Regions from separate parts of the Paenibacillus sp. BR1-192 genome, predicted to be linked through region 1. Evidence: riboswitches for the same ligand, from Rfam matches in the RefSeq annotation. Region 1 holds a riboswitch; the other holds the start of a gene.
What was found. Region 1 has a riboswitch for S-adenosylmethionine ahead of metA (homoserine O-acetyltransferase MetA). Riboswitches for the same ligand answer to the same signal wherever they lie in the genome.
Positions count from the first base shown of each region.

Region 2: linked by a shared signal. The riboswitch ahead of P0X86_RS28075 (methionine ABC transporter ATP-binding protein) and the one ahead of metA (homoserine O-acetyltransferase MetA) in region 1 are both predicted to bind S-adenosylmethionine.

Region 1 covers NZ_CP120718.1:5,696,707-5,705,335, reverse strand. Annotated here, with positions in the region: gene P0X86_RS25710 (HRDC domain-containing protein) at 126-1,151, shown strand; gene corA (magnesium/cobalt transporter CorA) at 1,304-2,239, opposite strand; SAM riboswitch class I at 2,682-2,810, shown strand; gene metA (homoserine O-acetyltransferase MetA) at 2,942-3,859, shown strand; gene P0X86_RS25695 (PLP-dependent transferase) at 3,884-5,068, shown strand; gene P0X86_RS25690 (aminotransferase class I/II-fold pyridoxal phosphate-dependent enzyme) at 5,065-6,285, shown strand; gene mqnC (cyclic dehypoxanthinyl futalosine synthase) at 6,451-7,584, shown strand; gene P0X86_RS25680 (putative sporulation protein YtxC) at 7,849-8,629, shown strand, end outside.
Region 2 covers NZ_CP120718.1:6,120,980-6,129,608, forward strand. Annotated here, with positions in the region: gene P0X86_RS28055 (NifU family protein) at 1-1, shown strand, start outside; gene P0X86_RS28060 (SDR family oxidoreductase) at 188-961, opposite strand; gene P0X86_RS28065 (MetQ/NlpA family ABC transporter substrate-binding protein) at 1,170-2,012, opposite strand; gene P0X86_RS28070 (methionine ABC transporter permease) at 2,079-2,747, opposite strand; gene P0X86_RS28075 (methionine ABC transporter ATP-binding protein) at 2,747-3,763, opposite strand; SAM riboswitch class I at 3,871-4,017, opposite strand; gene P0X86_RS28080 (Cthe_2314 family HEPN domain-containing protein) at 4,139-4,858, opposite strand; gene P0X86_RS28085 (hypothetical protein) at 4,884-5,207, opposite strand; gene P0X86_RS28090 (COX15/CtaA family protein) at 5,294-6,268, opposite strand; gene P0X86_RS28095 (thioredoxin family protein) at 6,518-6,862, opposite strand; gene P0X86_RS28100 (DUF2515 family protein) at 6,950-8,377, shown strand; gene P0X86_RS28105 (putative polysaccharide biosynthesis protein) at 8,465-8,629, opposite strand, start outside.

The DNA of each region.
Region 1 (8,629 bases):
TATAGTTTCAACAGTATAATGTATGGAACGAAGGAAGCACCTTTCTTGCCGCTGCGCGGAGGAGAGGTGCTTTTTTGCGTTGTTCCGCCTTTATGCTGATTGCGTAAACGGGAGGTTATCGAGGGATGCAAATTGTGTTCATGAATCGGATGAGCGGAGCGGATGAGTCAGGTCATCTCCGTTCGGCCCAAGTATGGATCGGCGAGGAAGAAGGAGGATGGCGACTCGGCTGGCGGAATATGGAACCGGACGGTGAAGTTTCCGATGACGAATGGTATGAAGGCAACTCATGGAATGAGCTGCTATGCGTGTATCGGCACCAGCTTGCGAAGAAGCTCGGAGAAGGCTTCCGCCCGCTAATCGAAGGGGTATTCCATGAACCTGGGGAGACCGGGAGCAAGAATCTCGGCACTCAGAAGCTGCAGTGTTACAGCGAGCTGTACGGATCGGAGGAGCTGTACACGGAGCTGTGCGCCTGGCGCAGGAGAAAGGCAGCATCCGGAAGAAAAGCGCCCTATTTCATTGCCAGCAACCGGGTGCTGCGTATGATCAGCGCTTTTGTTCCCCAGAGTGAGGAAGAGCTGCTGCAGCTTCCGGGAATCGGGGTTAGCAAGGCTTCGGAGCACGGGGTGGAATGGCTGGAGATTACGACGAAAACCGAGCGAACCACCACGTTTCCACTGGATTGGGTGTATACGCAGCTGCCGGAAGAGGAGTTCTTGTCCTGGCTGTATAAACAGAAGGAACAGAGATATCAGCAGGAGCTTGAACGCTTCCGAACCCGCCGTGCGATGCTGATTGGCATAGCCGAGGGCGCTTCGCTGACCGAGCTTGAAGCGCGTACCTCGCTGTCGCGCCGGGATTTGGTCGAGGAATTGGAAGGGCTTGAGAAGGAAGGCTATGATACGGAGCAGCTGCTCCAGGTCGAATTGAACACGATGACGGCTGCGGAGCAGGAAAACGTATGGAAGGCGTTTGAAGAGTTGGGCGATACGTTTCTTAAACCTGTGTTACAGCGGGTATACGGACAGGGACAAGCGGAGAACGCAGAAGCAGAAGAGCTGGGCGGAACGGAGAGGCTGTATGAGCGGCTTCGTCTCATACGGATCCGCTTTCGGCGCGATCAGCCCGGCAAAGCGAATGCCGGTTAATCTGCCTTAAACGAAGTCAGGACGGATTCTCCCGGTTGCAGGGAGATCCGTCCTGATGCTAATTCGCCGTGCTTGTAGATTGAGTTTGAATTGCGGCCGTTCGTATGAACCGTTGTGATCCGGCCAGTACTCTCCCCTTTGACCAGGGTGCCTCATATCCAATCTTTTTTACGGAACAGGTAAAACATGAGCGCGCCGGCAAAAACCATGATGCCGATAACCACATAATAGGAATATCTCCAATGAAGTTCCGGCATATACTCAAAGTTCATGCCGTAGATGCCCGTAATCAGCGTCAATGGAATAAAGATCGTTGTAATAGCGGTAAACACGCGCATGATTTCATTGGCCCGATTGGCGATACTGGATTGGTAAGCTTCCCGAAGGTTCCCCATGAGATCCCGATAGGTCTCGAACGTTTCGGAAATTTTAACGGCATTTTCATAGATATCGCTGAAGTATTTCTGCAGCTGGTCATCGATCAGCCGAAGATCTTTTTTGTTGAGCGTATTGATAACTTCCTTCTGAGGTCCAAGCACCTTCTTCAACCAAAGAATCTCGCTTCGCAGACCGATGATCTCGCTGAGATGGGATTTTTTGGTATGCATCAGAATGTCTTCCTCCAGCTTTTCAATCCGCGCTTCAATTCGGTCCCCTACGGAGAAGTAGTTGTCCGTGACGAGGTCGATCAAGAGATAGAGGAAGCGGTCGGGCGTGCTGACTTCATCCTCCCAGAGTAGCGGTTTGACGGTGCGGAGCTCATGGATCTTTTGCTTGGTCACCGTAATAATAAAATGCCTGCCCAGGAAAACATTCAATGCCCGAAGGAAAATCTCTTCGTCGTCAAACCGGATGCTGTTCACGACGATAAAATAGTGGTTCTCGTATATTTCAATTTTGGGACGCTGCTCCTCTTCGCTGAGGCAATCCTCAACGGCAAGATCATGCAGGGAGAAGAGGGGCTGCAGTTCGGCTAAATCATCCACGTCCGCATCCAGCCAGTAGAAGCCGCTGGCCGGAGCTGTCAGCGTCATTTCGATGTCATCAACAGGGGTAAATACGCCCGAATCGACCAACCGGATTTTCATCTGATATCACTCCTTTGTCTAATCCAAGCTGCTTAAGTCAAGCAGTTAAGGCACAGGATATCAGCCCACCGGTGTACGGGCATAAATCGAGGAAGGTTAGAATACGATAAAAAGCGCATGAAAAATAACGCTGCCCTCTGCCGGTAAGCTGATCTTGATCCTATGCGGTTGTGCGTCTTGTGCATCCAGTTTCTGGCTCGGGTCACCGTCCATCTTCCATGTCACCTCTTTCATACTCGGTTTTAAACAGCACTTGTCTAGTATAACGCCGGGTGTAGGACCTTTCAAGTGAAATCCGGAGCAGTCCAAGGGCCATGATATAGGGTATGGAAACCTTTGGTGAAGTGTGACAAACTCATGAAAAGGTTCTTGACGAAAAATTGAGGATGATTTAAAGTAGGTATCAATTACGAAACAATTCCAAACAACTGAATAAAGCGAAATCTTATCAAGAGCAGGTGGAGGGACTAGCCCTATGAAACCCGGCAACCGGCGGCAACATCGCACGGTGCTAATTCTTGCAGGAGATACGACGATTGTATAAGCCGTTGTATAGCCTGACAGATGAGAGAGGCGCATTGTGATACGTATATGATGACCTTTCTCTACTTCGAGAAAGGTCTTCTTGCGTTTATACAGTCTAACGCTCTTTCTCACAGCTTTATGGATGTATCATTTCATATTTCGAAGGAGTGAGCCGAGATGCCAATTAAAATTCCGGATGCCCTGCCGGCAAAGGAAGTTCTGGCTGGAGAAAACATTTTTGTCATGGATGAGAGTCACGCGTTTCATCAGGATATCCGCCCGCTGCGGATTGCGATCCTGAATTTGATGCCAACCAAGGAAACGACGGAGACCCAGCTGCTGCGATTGATCGGCAACTCCCCGCTCCAGGTGGATGTCGTCCTTCTTCACCCGAGTTCCCACGTATCGAAGAATACGTCGGCCGAGCATTTGAAATCATTTTACAAAACCTTTGAAGAAGTGAAGAACCGTCGTTTTGACGGCATGATCATTACAGGAGCTCCGGTCGAGCAGCTGGAGTTCGAAGAAGTGAATTACTGGGATGAGCTTACTGAAATTTTTGAATGGACCAAGACCCATGTAACCTCCACGCTCCATATCTGCTGGGCGTCGCAAGCCGGGCTTTATTATCATTACGGCGTGCCGAAATACAGCCTCGAGGAAAAGTGCTTTGGCGTATTTCCGCATACGATCAATGAAGCGTGTACCAAGCTGCTCCGCGGATTTGACGAAATGTTCTTTGTTCCGCATTCCCGTCATACGGAAGTTCGGCGCGAAGACATAACAGGCGTGGATGATTTGGTCATCCTGTCCGAGTCCGAGGAAGCAGGGATTTATTTGGTATCCAGCCGGGACGGCAAGCAGATTTTTGCCACAGGGCATTCCGAGTATGATGCGGACTCCCTGAAATGGGAGTATGACCGGGACGTTGCCAAAGGCATGGACATCGCGCTGCCGCGCAACTATTACCCGAACGACGATCCAACAAGAACGCCTCCGTCCATATGGCGCGCGCATGCAAACTTATTATTCACTAATTGGCTCAATTACTATGTATATCAGGAAACGCCATATGATATCGGTCCGCAAATTTAACAGCGTACGGGAGGAGAGTTTGTGATGGAGAAGAAACCTTTGAATATAGAGAGCCGGCTGGCACAGATCGGATCGGTGCAGGAGCCGGTAACGGGAGCAGTGAATTTTCCGATTTATCAGGCTACGGCATACCGCCATCCTAAATTAGGCCAGAGCACGGGGTTTGATTATGCCCGCACCAAGAATCCGACCCGTTCGGTACTCGAGGATGCTTGCGCCGAGCTGGAATCCGGTGACGCCGGCTTTGCCTGCAGCTCGGGCATGGCGGCCCTTCAGACGATTTTTGCGCTGTTCGGTCAAGGCGATCACCTGATTGTGTCGCTCGATCTGTACGGAGGGACGTATCGGCTGCTGGAGCGGATCATGTCCAAGTTCGGGGTAACGGCAACCTACGTGGATACGAACGACTTGGATGCGCTGGAAGGATCCAGACGACCGAACACGAAGGCCGTATTTATCGAAACGCCGACCAATCCGCTCATGATGGTTACGGATATCGAAGCCGTCTGTACGTGGGCAAGACGCCATCAATTGATCAGCATCGTGGATAATACGCTGCTAACCCCGTATTTCCAGAGACCCATCGAGCTTGGGGCGGATATCGTCATACATAGCGCCACCAAGTATCTGGGAGGGCATAACGATGTGCTGGCAGGCATCATCGTGACGAAGGGCAAGGAATTATCCGAGGAGATGGCCTTCCTTCATAACTCCATCGGGGCGGTGCTGAGTCCTTCCGATTCCTATCAGTTAATGAGGGGAATGAAGACACTCGCGCTTCGCATGGACCGGCACGAATCGAATGCAACCGCGGTGGCAACCTTTTTGACAACCCACCCGGCGATCGGCGAGGTGTATTACCCTGCTCTGCCGGATCATCCGGGGCATGAGATCCAGAATCGCCAATCCAGCGGCAACACGGGCATCTTCTCCTTCAAGGTGAAGGACGCCCGCTATGTCGAGCCGGTGCTGCGGCACATCAAACTGATTGCATTCGCAGAAAGCCTTGGAGGCGTCGAGTCCCTGATGACATACCCGGCGGTCCAGACCCATGCGGACATCCCGCTTAAGATTCGGGAAGCGATCGGCGTGGACGACCGCTTGCTTCGGTTCTCGGTCGGCATCGAGCATGCGGATGACCTGATCGAGGATTTGGATGCTGCGCTGGGCGCGGCTATGGCAGAAGTGGAAGGGAGCACGGGAGCATGAGCATCGATAAAGGTCTATCCGGCTTGGGAACGGAAACCAAGCAGGTATCAGTAAAACAGGGACACCAAGAAGAACTTCGTTTCGAGACGAAACTATTGCATTTCGGCGGGGAAATCGACCGGGCAACCGGCGCCTCAAGCGTTCCGATCTATCAAGCCTCGACGTTTCATCATGAAGACGTCTTTAACCCGCCGCTGCACGATTACAGCCGTTCCGGCAATCCGACGCGGCAAGCGCTGGAAGATTATATCGCCCTCTTGGAAGGAGGCGTGCGCGGCTTCGCTTATGCATCCGGCATGGCGGCGATCTCCAGCTCGTTCATGCTGCTGTCCGCGGGCGATCACATGATCGTGACGGAGGACGTATACGGCGGAACCTACCGCCTGCTGACCAGCATACTGAGCCGTATGGGCATCGAGAGCACCTTCGTCGACATGACCGATCTGGAGCAGGTGAAGGCGGCCCTCAAACCGAATACAAAAGCGGTTTATATGGAAACCCCTTCGAACCCGACCTTGAAAATTACCGACATCGGCGCCGTCACGGATTGGGCGAAGGAGCAAGGCCTGCTTACCCTGCTGGACAATACGTTCATGACGCCGTTCTATCAGCGCCCGATCGAGTTCGGCGTGGATATCGTCATCCACAGCGCAACCAAATTCCTTGGCGGACACAGCGATGTGCTGGCAGGTCTCGCCGTAGCCAGAACCCAGGAGCTGGGAGACCAGTTGAAACAGCTGCAAAATGGTTTGGGCACGGTGCTTGGAGTGCAGGATTCCTGGCTCCTTATGCGGGGCATGAAGACGCTCGGCACTCGGATGGCCCACTCCGAGCAAAGCGCGGCCAAGCTGGCGGCCTGGCTGCAGGGAAGAAGCGATATTGAGCAAGTGTATTACCCCGGCCTCTTGAATCATCCGGGACGGGAAGTCCATGAGAAGCAATCGAGCGGTTACGGCGCGGTCATCTCCTTTGACGTCGGCTCAGGCGAGCGTGCGAAGCAGGTGCTGAACCGCGTGAAGCTGCCGCTGGTAGCCGTCAGCCTGGGAGCAGTGGAAAGCATCCTGTCGTATCCGGCGATGATGTCCCATGCGGCCATGGGCGAGAAGGTTCGGCATGAGCGCGGCATTACCGACGGTTTGCTCCGCTTCTCGGTCGGACTGGAGGATGTGGATGACCTGATTGCCGATTTGGACCAGGCCTTTTCTGCCAGCAATTAAAGATTTTTTAGAAGCAATGAACCTCATTTGAAGATTTGCCAAATCATAGAATTCGGCATCCTGTCACGGACGGGATGTCGTTTTTAATGGCGGAATGTGGTAGGATGGGATAGATGAAGTTTTACTGGTGATTTGTATTTTGTTTTAAGTAGGGAGGCTGCAAGAATGAGTGCGGTAAACCGTATATTGGATAAAGCTTTACGCGGTGAGCGTTTAAATTTGGAAGATACCGTGACCCTTTTTGAGAGTGATGAGATCGAGAAGATTGGCCATGCGGCGGATGTGATGACCAAGCGCCTGCATCCGGATCCCATCACGACGTTTGTTATCGGCCGGAATATCAACTACACCAACATATGTGATGTATTCTGCCGTTTCTGTGCTTTTTATCGCAGACCCGGCTCTTCCGAGGGCTATGTTCTGCCGGATGAGACGATCTTCCAGAAGATTCAGGAAACCGAGGACGTTAACGGTACTGAAATTTTGATGCAGGGCGGAGTCAATCCGGATTTGCCTTTCAATTATTATACGGATCTGCTTCGCAATATTAAGAAGCGGTTCCCTAACATTACGATGCATTCCTTCTCCCCGGCGGAAATCATGAAGATGGTGGAGATCTCCGGGCTCACACTCGAAGAGGTGATGCGCGAGCTTCACAGCGCCGGTCTGGATTCGCTGCCTGGCGGCGGCGCGGAGATTCTGGATGATCGCATCCGCAAAAAAGTCAGCCGTTTGAAAGGTACATGGCGGCAATGGATGGATGTCATGCAGACGGCCCATAAGGTCGGCATGAACACGACGGCTACCATGGTGATCGGTCTGGGCGAAACGATGGAAGAGCGTGCGCTACATATGCTTCGCGTGCGTGATGCGCAGGATGAATGCATCCAGAACGGTTATGATTCCAAAGGCTTCCTTGCCTTCATTCCGTTTACCTTCCAGCCGGACAACACGAACCTCAAGCGCGAGCGCGAAACGCCGGAAGCGTACCTGAAGACGGTAGCCATCGGCCGGCTTGCGATCGACAACGTGCCGAACCTGCAATCGTCCTGGGTAACGATGGGGCCTGAGATCGGCAAGCTGTCGCTCAGTTACGGCTGCAACGACTTCGGCAGCACGATGATGGAGGAGAACGTGGTGTCTTCCGCAGGCGCCGTGTACAAGGTCAACATTGAATCGATTATTCAATTAATCCGCGAGACCGGCAACATTCCGGCTCAGCGCAACACCCGGTATGATATCCTTCGCGTGTTCGAGGATAACAGCACCGTGGAGCGCGACTTCGTAATGCAGAACTAATCGCATAACTTATAATCCGCAAGACGGGCCGACTCGGCCCGTTTTTTTATTTAGATATCAGAAAGTATACATTCAAAAAGCATGAACCTTCCTGATATCGCATTAAAAAATTACTATTCAGAGGGGCAGGCCCTTCATGGAACGTGCGTTGATAAACATTTTTAATATGCGCGCCGGGACTTGCTTGTTTTTCCAAGCAGGAGTTCCGTATATACCCGAGCGGGTCCCCATATACTGAAAAGGGAACTCGAAAGGAGTGATTCCATGGAACTGTTCAGCATTTCTGTCGGTACGCGGACGGAAGACGAGAAAAAGGCGTTCCACCGCATATTGTCAGACAAGCAGAAAGAGCTACATAAACAGTGCAAGCCGCTCAAATTCACATTCAGCGCTTCGAATGACCGCGTGATTTGGACGTGCTCCGGCAAGCTTCCGCTGTCTTCGTGGACCGCATCGGCCGACACGCTGCGCCGGCTTGCTGCCGAAGCGGTCACGGCTTACATTCTGGAGGAGAAGGAGCAGGAGATTGCTGCACGGTTAATGTTCTCGGAATTCGAGTTTGATGATGAGGAAGAAGCAGGGCGGATTTTGCAGTGGTTTTTGATGCTCCTGCAAAAAGAAGAAGGCCCGTCCGGGGATTTCTGGCAGAGCCGCAAGCGCAAGCTGTCCGAAGGCATATATCAATGCCTTAACGAGGCGCCGGAGCTCAATCTGGACGGTTTCATGACCTTCAGGCTCCAGTCCTATGAACAGGAGCTTCGCGAGATGGCCGAGTACGCGGTGGATGAGTTCATGCTTGATCAGCAGTATGAGGAGTTCGTAAGCCTGCTGAAATATTTCGTTTATTTTCAGGAGCCCAAAATGCCGCTGGTTCACGTCATTCATAAAGGGGAAGAGGACTTTTTGCTGCTGGACGGCAATCTTCGCCCGATCGAACGCCCTCGTGACGACGGACTGGTTATGGAAAGGCTGGACCAGGAGATGGAGATTGAGGATATGGTCGTCAGCACGCTGATTTCGGTATCTCCGGCCCGCATGATTATCC
Region 2 (8,629 bases), 420 kb from region 1:
AATCTTCTTTAACTATAAAGAGTCTTGGTTTCCCTCGCGGGACCAAGACTCTTTTTTTGAGATGAAATGAAGATATAAGTTTTCTGCGAAGCGTTAGCAATTCTTGAGTCGCGTTTAATGGTTTTGGGATCCCCGCAAAGTAAATGGAATAAGCATCGAAGCGTAGATTCCACTTTGTGGGGATGTTTTATTCCGGCTTGATTAACGGGCGAATCGGGTCCAGCCCGCCGGATATATCCATAATATTGCCGGTAATGAAATCCGATTTATCCAGGCATAAATATTCGATCACCCTGGCGACGTCCTCGCCGCTGCCCGATCGTCCGCGAGGAGTCAACCCGTCCTGAATGCCGGATACTTCATCGATGGTTTTCTCTTTGTTGGCCCCGCGGATATCCCCCGGACAAATCATATTCACGGTGATTCCATACGGCCCTTCTTCCACGGCCAGCGTCTTCGTAAAGGAGACCAGGCCCACCTTCGCAGCCGCGTAGGCGGAGCGTTGAGGCCATGCGCGGGCTTCACCCGCATGCCCGAAACCAAAGTGGATAATGCGTCCCCATTTTTTCTCCCGCATGGCAGGCAGAACGCGATGGTCCAGCAGCATGACGCCGGTTAAATTGCCATTCACCATATGTACGATTTCGTCGCGGCTGTACTCCGAGAACAGACGGCGTTCCCGGATGAACGGTCCTGCATTGTTAACCAGGATATCGACGCTGCCCAGCCGCTCCTCCGTCTGATCCACCAATGAATACAGCTCAGGCTCGCTGGCGATATCGGCTTTAATCGCGATGGATTTCACGCCAAACCCCTCGATTTCACGGGAAAGCGCCTCGGCTTCATCCTTGCTGTTCACATAATTTATGGCTATATGACATCCCTGCCGGGCTAACGACAGCGCCGTCATTTTTCCCAAACCTGTCGCACTGCCTGTAATCAGCGCCACTTTTCCCTTCAAGGCTTTCCCTCCTCAGATGGATATCCTTCCTTCAGTATAAAAGATTTGATAAGGCCGAACAACTTGCTTCCGACCAGGAATGGCCATTCGACAGAAAAAGAAAGAAAAAAGGGCCTATCCGCAAAGACCGATAGGTCTTTTTGGATAATGCCCTTTCTTCACATATACGATGAATTCATATACATTATATCGAGCTTTACTGCTCGAATTAGAATGCCGGGATGACGGCACCTTTGTACTCTTCTTCAATAAAGGTTTTCACGTCCTCGGAAGTCAGCGCCTTCGCCAGTTTTTGGATGGCGTCGGAGTCCTTGTTGTCCGGACGGGCTACCAGCAGGTTGGCATAAGGATTGTCCTTGTCTTCGATGAAGAGCGCATCCTTCGTTGGGTCCAGTCCCGCTTCCAGCGCGTAGTTCGTATTGATGACAGCCAGATCCAGCTCATCCAGCATACGCGGCAGCATAGCAGCTTCAACTTCCTTGAACTCCAGGTTCTTCGGATTTTCTACGATATCCTTGGCGGTTGCTTCCAGCTTGCTTTCGTCGTTCAGCTTAATCACGCCGTTCTTGGACAGCAGCGTCAATGCACGGCCAGCATTAGAAGGATCATTCGGAATGGCTACAACCGATCCATCCTTCAGCTCATCCACAGATTTAATGGTTTTCGAGTAAGCACCCAGCGGCTCGACGTGCACGGCGATCACGGACTCCAGGTCCAATTTGCGCTCTTTGATTTGATTGTCCAGATATGGCTTATGCTGGAAGAAATTCGCATCGATTTCTTTGGAATCCACTTGCGTATTCGGCAGCACATAATCCGTGAATTCCACGATTTCCAGATTCACGCCCTCTTTTTCAAGCGCAGGCTTGATGTGCTCCAGGATTTTGGCGTGCGGTAAAGGCGAAGCGCCTACTTTCAAGGTCACGGTTTCTTGACCGCCGCCTCCCGTTGTTCCCCCTGGCTCGGATGCGTTATCCGCAGGCTTGCTGCCGCATGCAGCCAGCACCGCAACCAAGGTCAAGCTGATCAATGCCAATGTCCATTTTTTCATTCTAAAACTCTCCCTCCGAAAAATATATGATTTATATATTGTCTTTCTTGAAGCCTCATCAATCCGTTATTTTCTTGTAAAATGCCGCACCAGACGATCTCCTGCCATCTGCAGCAGCTGGACCAGGACAATCATCAGCACGACAGCCAGAATCATGATCTCGGTCTCATAACGGTAATAGCCATACTTGATGGCCAAATCCCCTAAACCGCCGCCCCCGACTTGACCGGACATCGCGGTATAAGATACCAGGGTTACAATCGTGATGGTCATTCCGGCCAGCAGGCCCGGACGCGCCTCCGGAAGGAGCACCCTCCATACGATTTGGCTTGTCGAAGAGCCCATGGCATGAGCCGCCTCAATCACGCCTTTATCCACTTCATTCAAAGCCGTTTCCACGAGCCTTGCGAAGAATGGAGCAGCGCCGATCACCAGCGGCGGAATGGTGCCCAGCACGCCGTACGAAACACCTACGATCGACTTCGTAATCGGGATCATCGCCACGATCAGGATGATGAACGGAACCGAGCGCAGAATGTTTACAATGAACGACAGAATCGTGTAGCCGAAGCGTACCAACCCGGACGTGGACCTTGCGGCCATGTAGAGCAGCACGCCGACCGGCAGTCCGATGATGAAGCTGAACAAGGCCGAAGCTCCCAGCATCCGCAGGGTATCCAATGTTGCCGTCCATATCTCTTTCCAGTCGATCTGGGTAAAATCAAGTCCGAACATCAATGAATCACCTCCACGTCTAGTCCTTGTTCAAGCAGCTTCCGGATCGTATCTTCAATTGCGCGTTCTTCCCCTTCGAAACGAACGATGAGCTGGCCGTACGGCGTTTCTTTGATCGTAGAGATCGTGCCCTGCAGAATCGCAAAATTCACGCCCGTCTCATGAACGGTATGGGACAGGATCGATTCGTACGTTTTCGACCCCAGGAACGTGATTTGAACCGCTCTTGAAGGGCCGTTTACCTGACCCTGCATAGCCAGCAGCAGCGCTTCGCCGCTGTCCATCTCCTGGCGGATGAATTCCTGCGTCACTTCATGCTTCGGTTTCAGGAACACTTCCGTTACCGGTCCTTGCTCTACGATGCCGCCCTGATGAATAACGGCGACCCGGTCGCATATGCTCTGAATGACGTGCATCTCATGGGTAATCAGCACGATCGTCAGATGAAACTTTTTGTTAATGTCCAGCAGCAGGCGCAGAATCGAATCCGTCGTCTGCGGGTCAAGGGCCGAAGTGGCCTCGTCGCACAGCAGCACTTCGGGATCGCTCGCGAGCGCCCTGGCGATACCCACCCGCTGCTTTTGGCCCCCTGACAGCTGGGACGGGTATTTGTCGCGATGCGCCTCCAAGCCGACCAAAGCCAGCAGCTCGGATACTTTGCGCTCCAGTTCGGCCTTCGGCGTCTTGATCAGACGCAGCGGAAACGCAATGTTATCGTACACCGTCGCGGAAGACAGCAGGTTAAAGTGCTGAAAGATCATTCCGATTTTACGGCGCTCCGCCTGAAGCTGCTTCTTGCCGAGCGACGTCAAATTTTTGCCGTTGACCCACACCTCGCCCGAGGTGGGACGCTCCAGTAAATTGATGCAGCGGATCAATGTACTTTTACCTGCACCGGAGTGTCCGATCACTCCGAAAATTTCTCCTTTTTCAATCGACAAATCCAATTCGGACAACGCAGTTGTTAATGACCCGGCTTTTCCGTACTGCTTCGTCAATTGCTTGAGCTCAATCAATCCGATAATCCTCCTTTTTCCTTAGCTTCATATCTATTTACCCAAAAGAAAAGAGCCTCTTTTTGTAGAATCAAAAAGGGCCCTCTTTACGTAAAAGTCAACGCCTTTTCTCATCTGTCAAAGCTGAAGGTATCCCATAGCTTTGAAGGAATTAGCACCATGTCACTCCAAGCGTCATCGCATTATGCAATGGTACGCAAGAAGTCGGTTGCCGGGCTTCATCGGGCCTGTCCCTCCGCCTCTCTCGATAAGAAAACATCGATATGAAATTTTTCCGATTAAATTGATCTGATTTGATAACATTTAATGAATGCAATAGTTAGTATAGATTCTTTTCAGGCTTTTGTCAAAAGGAATTTCATGGCGATTTTGTGCCTAAGCCCGCACTCCATTTTCAGTCCACAGCTTGTTCGTATATTTATACGAGGCGGCCAGGCTGCGGCATACCATATCGATGCCCTGTTGGAGATCGTCCAGGTGCTTGTCGATATCCTCCAGCTCGATTTTGTCGGACAGTCCTTGATGGCGCTGCCACAAATCATCCTGCATCTCGGAGTTCATGTAGTGAATTTCAGCGTTGCGCCTTTTGCGGAGCGCGTTCAGCGGTGCTTTGTAGCGATCTTTGATCGTCTCCAGCTCTTCAGCCAGCTCACCGTGGGCCTTCAAAAATCTGAACTGCCGCAGGACCGTAAAATAAGAAAAATGCGCCTTAACCTTGGAGGTATGCAGATCAAACAAATCGTTCAGCACCGTGCCCAGCTTGTCAAGGATCGAGAATACGCGGATGAAGCCGTTTTTGTAAAAATACACATATCGTTGATATTCCCCTTGCTCCTGAATCGACATATCATCGATGTAACCCGATTTAACCGATTGACTGAAATGCTTGGCCGCATTCCAGCTCTGCTCCAGCTCATCCAGGGAGACGATCAGTCCCCGGGTCCAAATCTCCAGCTTGCGAAAATCATGCGTCGGATCTTGATTTTTATCCATTTCCTTCTGCAGCAGCCGGGTTGTCTTCACCATCGATTCGATGGCTTCCTCAAGCAGGCCGTTGTTCTGCCGGGGCTGTTCCCCAAGTAACATTCGAAGCATGGCGGTACCCCCTCGCGTCATCAGATTAACCTTGGTTCTTGATCTCGATTGTGCTAATGCCAATATACTCATTCCAGCGCTCAGCGGCCGTCTTCACGGCGATATCCTTGCGCGGTGGCAACTCATCCGGATCGCCATCAGGCCCTTCGGCATCCCCTTGACTGGCAGATGACCCATCATCTGCTGCGCCAATCCGGGCTCGTCCTGTTAGGATGCCCCCGAAACGGGAAGACAACTCCATAAGCATAGAGCGACTTGTTATTTCTCCGGTGTTATTAAATATAAACAAATTCGTTGCCTTATCAAACCTTTTCGATACGGCTGCCGGCAGCTCCTTTCTATACAACAAAGCCCTCGAACTCCGGTCCGGGGACTTTGCATGCATGTATGCTATAGAATATTGGATTTTCTTTACGGGATGATCGGCGTTCTTCATTATACGATCTTTTCGCGGGGCACGTCGTGGCCCTTCCGTATTTCGGCTTCGAGCGGCTTGCTGAGCTGCCATACCCGGACGCTTAAATAACACAGTACGCCGAACAGCGCCGAGATCAGCAGCGTATGACCCAGTGCGGAGAATACGTAAACTTCCTCGTTATGCATCGTAGCCATAATGAGGGCGCCGCTGAACACCTGCAGCAGGCACAGCACGGTTGCCGAAATGCCCAGCATCTGGATCTCCCGGTTATTGCGATTGCGCCAATATGCAAAATGCCCCATCACCGCCACCACGATCAGCAGCAGAAGCGCGGCCACGCGGTGCATAAAGGCGATGCCGACCCCTCCGCTCAGCTCCGGTATCACTTCTCCGTTGCACAACGGCCAGCCGGAGCAGCCTTCCCGGGAATCGGTATGGCTGACGAATGCACCGATATACACCACGATGTAGCTGTACAACGTTGTGCCCCAGACCAAATTGCGGAAGCCCTTGCCCACCCGCGGCAATCGCTCCAGGTCAGCGGGTCCCTTCGCTTGTTCGATTCGGCGCATGCCCAAAGCCAGCATGACCGAACTGGCAAAAGCAATCAGCGAGAAGCCAAAATGCAGCGCCATGATCGCCGCCGATTGAGGTTTAACCACCGCGAGGGCCCCCATGATGGCTTGTACCACGACGAATATCGAGGTTCCGATGACGTAAGCCATCAAATCCCGGCGGTCCCGCTTGTACTTCCAGAACGCAATCAGCGAAGCCAAGGCGGCCAAGCCGGCCATTCCGCTTACGGCCCGGTGGGAATATTCGATCATCGAGGACACCGTGTAAGCGGGAACAAATTTGCCGTTGCACAGCGGCCACTCTTGGCCGCAGCCAAGCCCCGACCCCGTCTTTGTCACAACCATGCCCCCGAAAGTCGCGCAGAACATAATTAAGCATGTTATGTAACTCAGCCACTTTAATTGTTTATCGTTCACTTATCTCACCTGCTGCTCATAATCATTCACTATTCAAAACCTATACAGGATCGCATCATATACAGTCCACATTTCATTATACCTGATTCTTCAGCCCCGGTCACTTGAGCGATTGTGACAAAATGTTCAAAAATGAACAAAACCTTCATGCTCAAGGTACTTGACTTCGCAATTCCCCTCATAATATCCAATGTAAAAACAACACCGCCGCCCGTTATAGCTCAAAGGCGGCGGTGCTATCGTCACTGCTTACTTGTGAATCGTACCGTATACGTCTACGGCACGCTGCAGGAAATCTTCAATCTCCTCGCGCGATTTGCGGAGTTTGTTAACGTAGCGAACCAGCTCACGACCGTCAGAGTATGCAACAAAGCTAGGGATGCCCAGAATATTTTGCTGCTGACTCACGTCACCGACAGCATCGACGTCAACTTCCACCAGAGTCAATTGGTTGGAGAACTTCGTCTCAACCTCCGGCATGAATGGATCGATAAACTTGCAATCGCCGCACCAGTCCGCTTTAAATACGGCAACTGTCAGTCGTGGAGACTGGATTGCAACCTGAAATTCTGCTTCTGAAGTGATTTTTTCCATTAGTTATCTCCCCTTTACGTCGAATTCCTTCACCCCTAGTGAATCAAATTGTTGAGTGGAAGTCAAATTTTAGAGCATACTGACTGTATGAGGTTCACGGTCTGGAATTATCATCAGAAAGTGCAGGTGACAACCGGCATGCACTCGCACGGAGCCAAGGACAAACCAAATCGGGGCAGGGATTACGGGGCATGGACAGCCGCCATTCCGCAAGCCCTGGCAGAATCATGGTCGGGTATGATGGCAGCTTGGCGATATTCCTTAAAGCTTCGGATGAACAGGCATGAATTGCCGTGGGATCCTACAGCCGTCAGGGCCATTCGCAGGCAGCTCAAGAACATTCTCTCCTCCCATCCCTATCTGCCGCAGGGCATTTCTTCGTTTCTCCCTCTGCAAGAAGGTCACAGCGATATTCGCGGTCATGAGCCGGACCTGCAGCCAACGGATGAGGAGCAAGAGCTGGTTCATCGCATTCAGGAGGCCGCTGCCGCCGCCAACCGAAGCAACGTGACCCGAACCGAGGCCTATTTGGACTGTTACGAGTCGCATCCGGAGCTGCATTGGGCCTTGCTCGCCCATATGGTATCACGCAATGCCGGATGGAATATGAGCGATCTGAAGGGCGGGCTGATGTCGGATCTCATGGCCCCCCCATTCCAAAACCATCTGTACAGTTTCCTGGAGCGCTGCAATGCGCTGATTTTTCAGGATGCCTATCCGCAGATGCTTCTCTATATGCACAGTCGAAAAATACGAAAACCCTTATTTCATTTGCTCCCCCACTTCCATGTTTCATCGTTCATGACGCCGTTCTGGGAACGGTTCTGGTACGACCAAGGCAGTTCGCTGCTTACGGTCGCCCTCATCATTAATGAACAGAACTATATTGAGGGGCGGGTGGCAAGACATCCTTTTTACCGTCAGCATATTTTGCAGGATCCTCTCTTCCGGATGCATGAGCTAACCCGGTTGAATCAGATCGTATTTCCGCTGGGTCATAACCAACAGACAAGCACAGACTCTGCCGAAAATCCCGTATCCCCTACCCGGCCGCTGGCCGGACTCACCATCCCCAAGTTTGACGACCTGTCCATCCGGATCAAGGCAGGCCGCTCGCTGTACGCTTTACTGTTCGGTTACGAAGATATCTACCATGCCGTGCTGGCATTCGCTCGTTCCACCAAGCATCAGGGCTCGCGCGCTGAATATTGGCCGGCGTTATTTACGCCGACGCGGGATCAAGCCATGAATCACGGCCACGAGGGGCTTGAGCTTATCCAATCGGAATGGCTGCCGGACGGCCGTCGTCTGTATAGCCCCCGTCTCGAGGAGATCTGGCAGGATGAAACCCCGGAACCGATTCCCCGGTACGACTGGTATCAGGGCCACGCGATGTTTAAGCATATTCGCAAACCGAAACCGCCGATGCTGCCGGATATCACCCACGCCCATCGGGCCGTCCTGGAGAAAACCTCCATCGCCCATGACGTATCCGATCCGTTCCACCGGCAATAAAAGAAGACCATTCCGATACGGCCGGAATGGTCTCTTCTCTAACGGATGAATGAATAGACGTGCTGTCCTTGCATCATAGGTTTAGGTTTATCCCCGCTCCCGCATACGCGCAGGTTGCAGCCTCATCAGCGGACGGAATACCTTCTGCAAAGGACGCGGGTAACTGCTAAGCTCCGATTGCCGCAGTACGCCAAACACCACCAGCAGCACAAGATATATAATGACTACGGCTACGCCTACAACCAGGCAGGT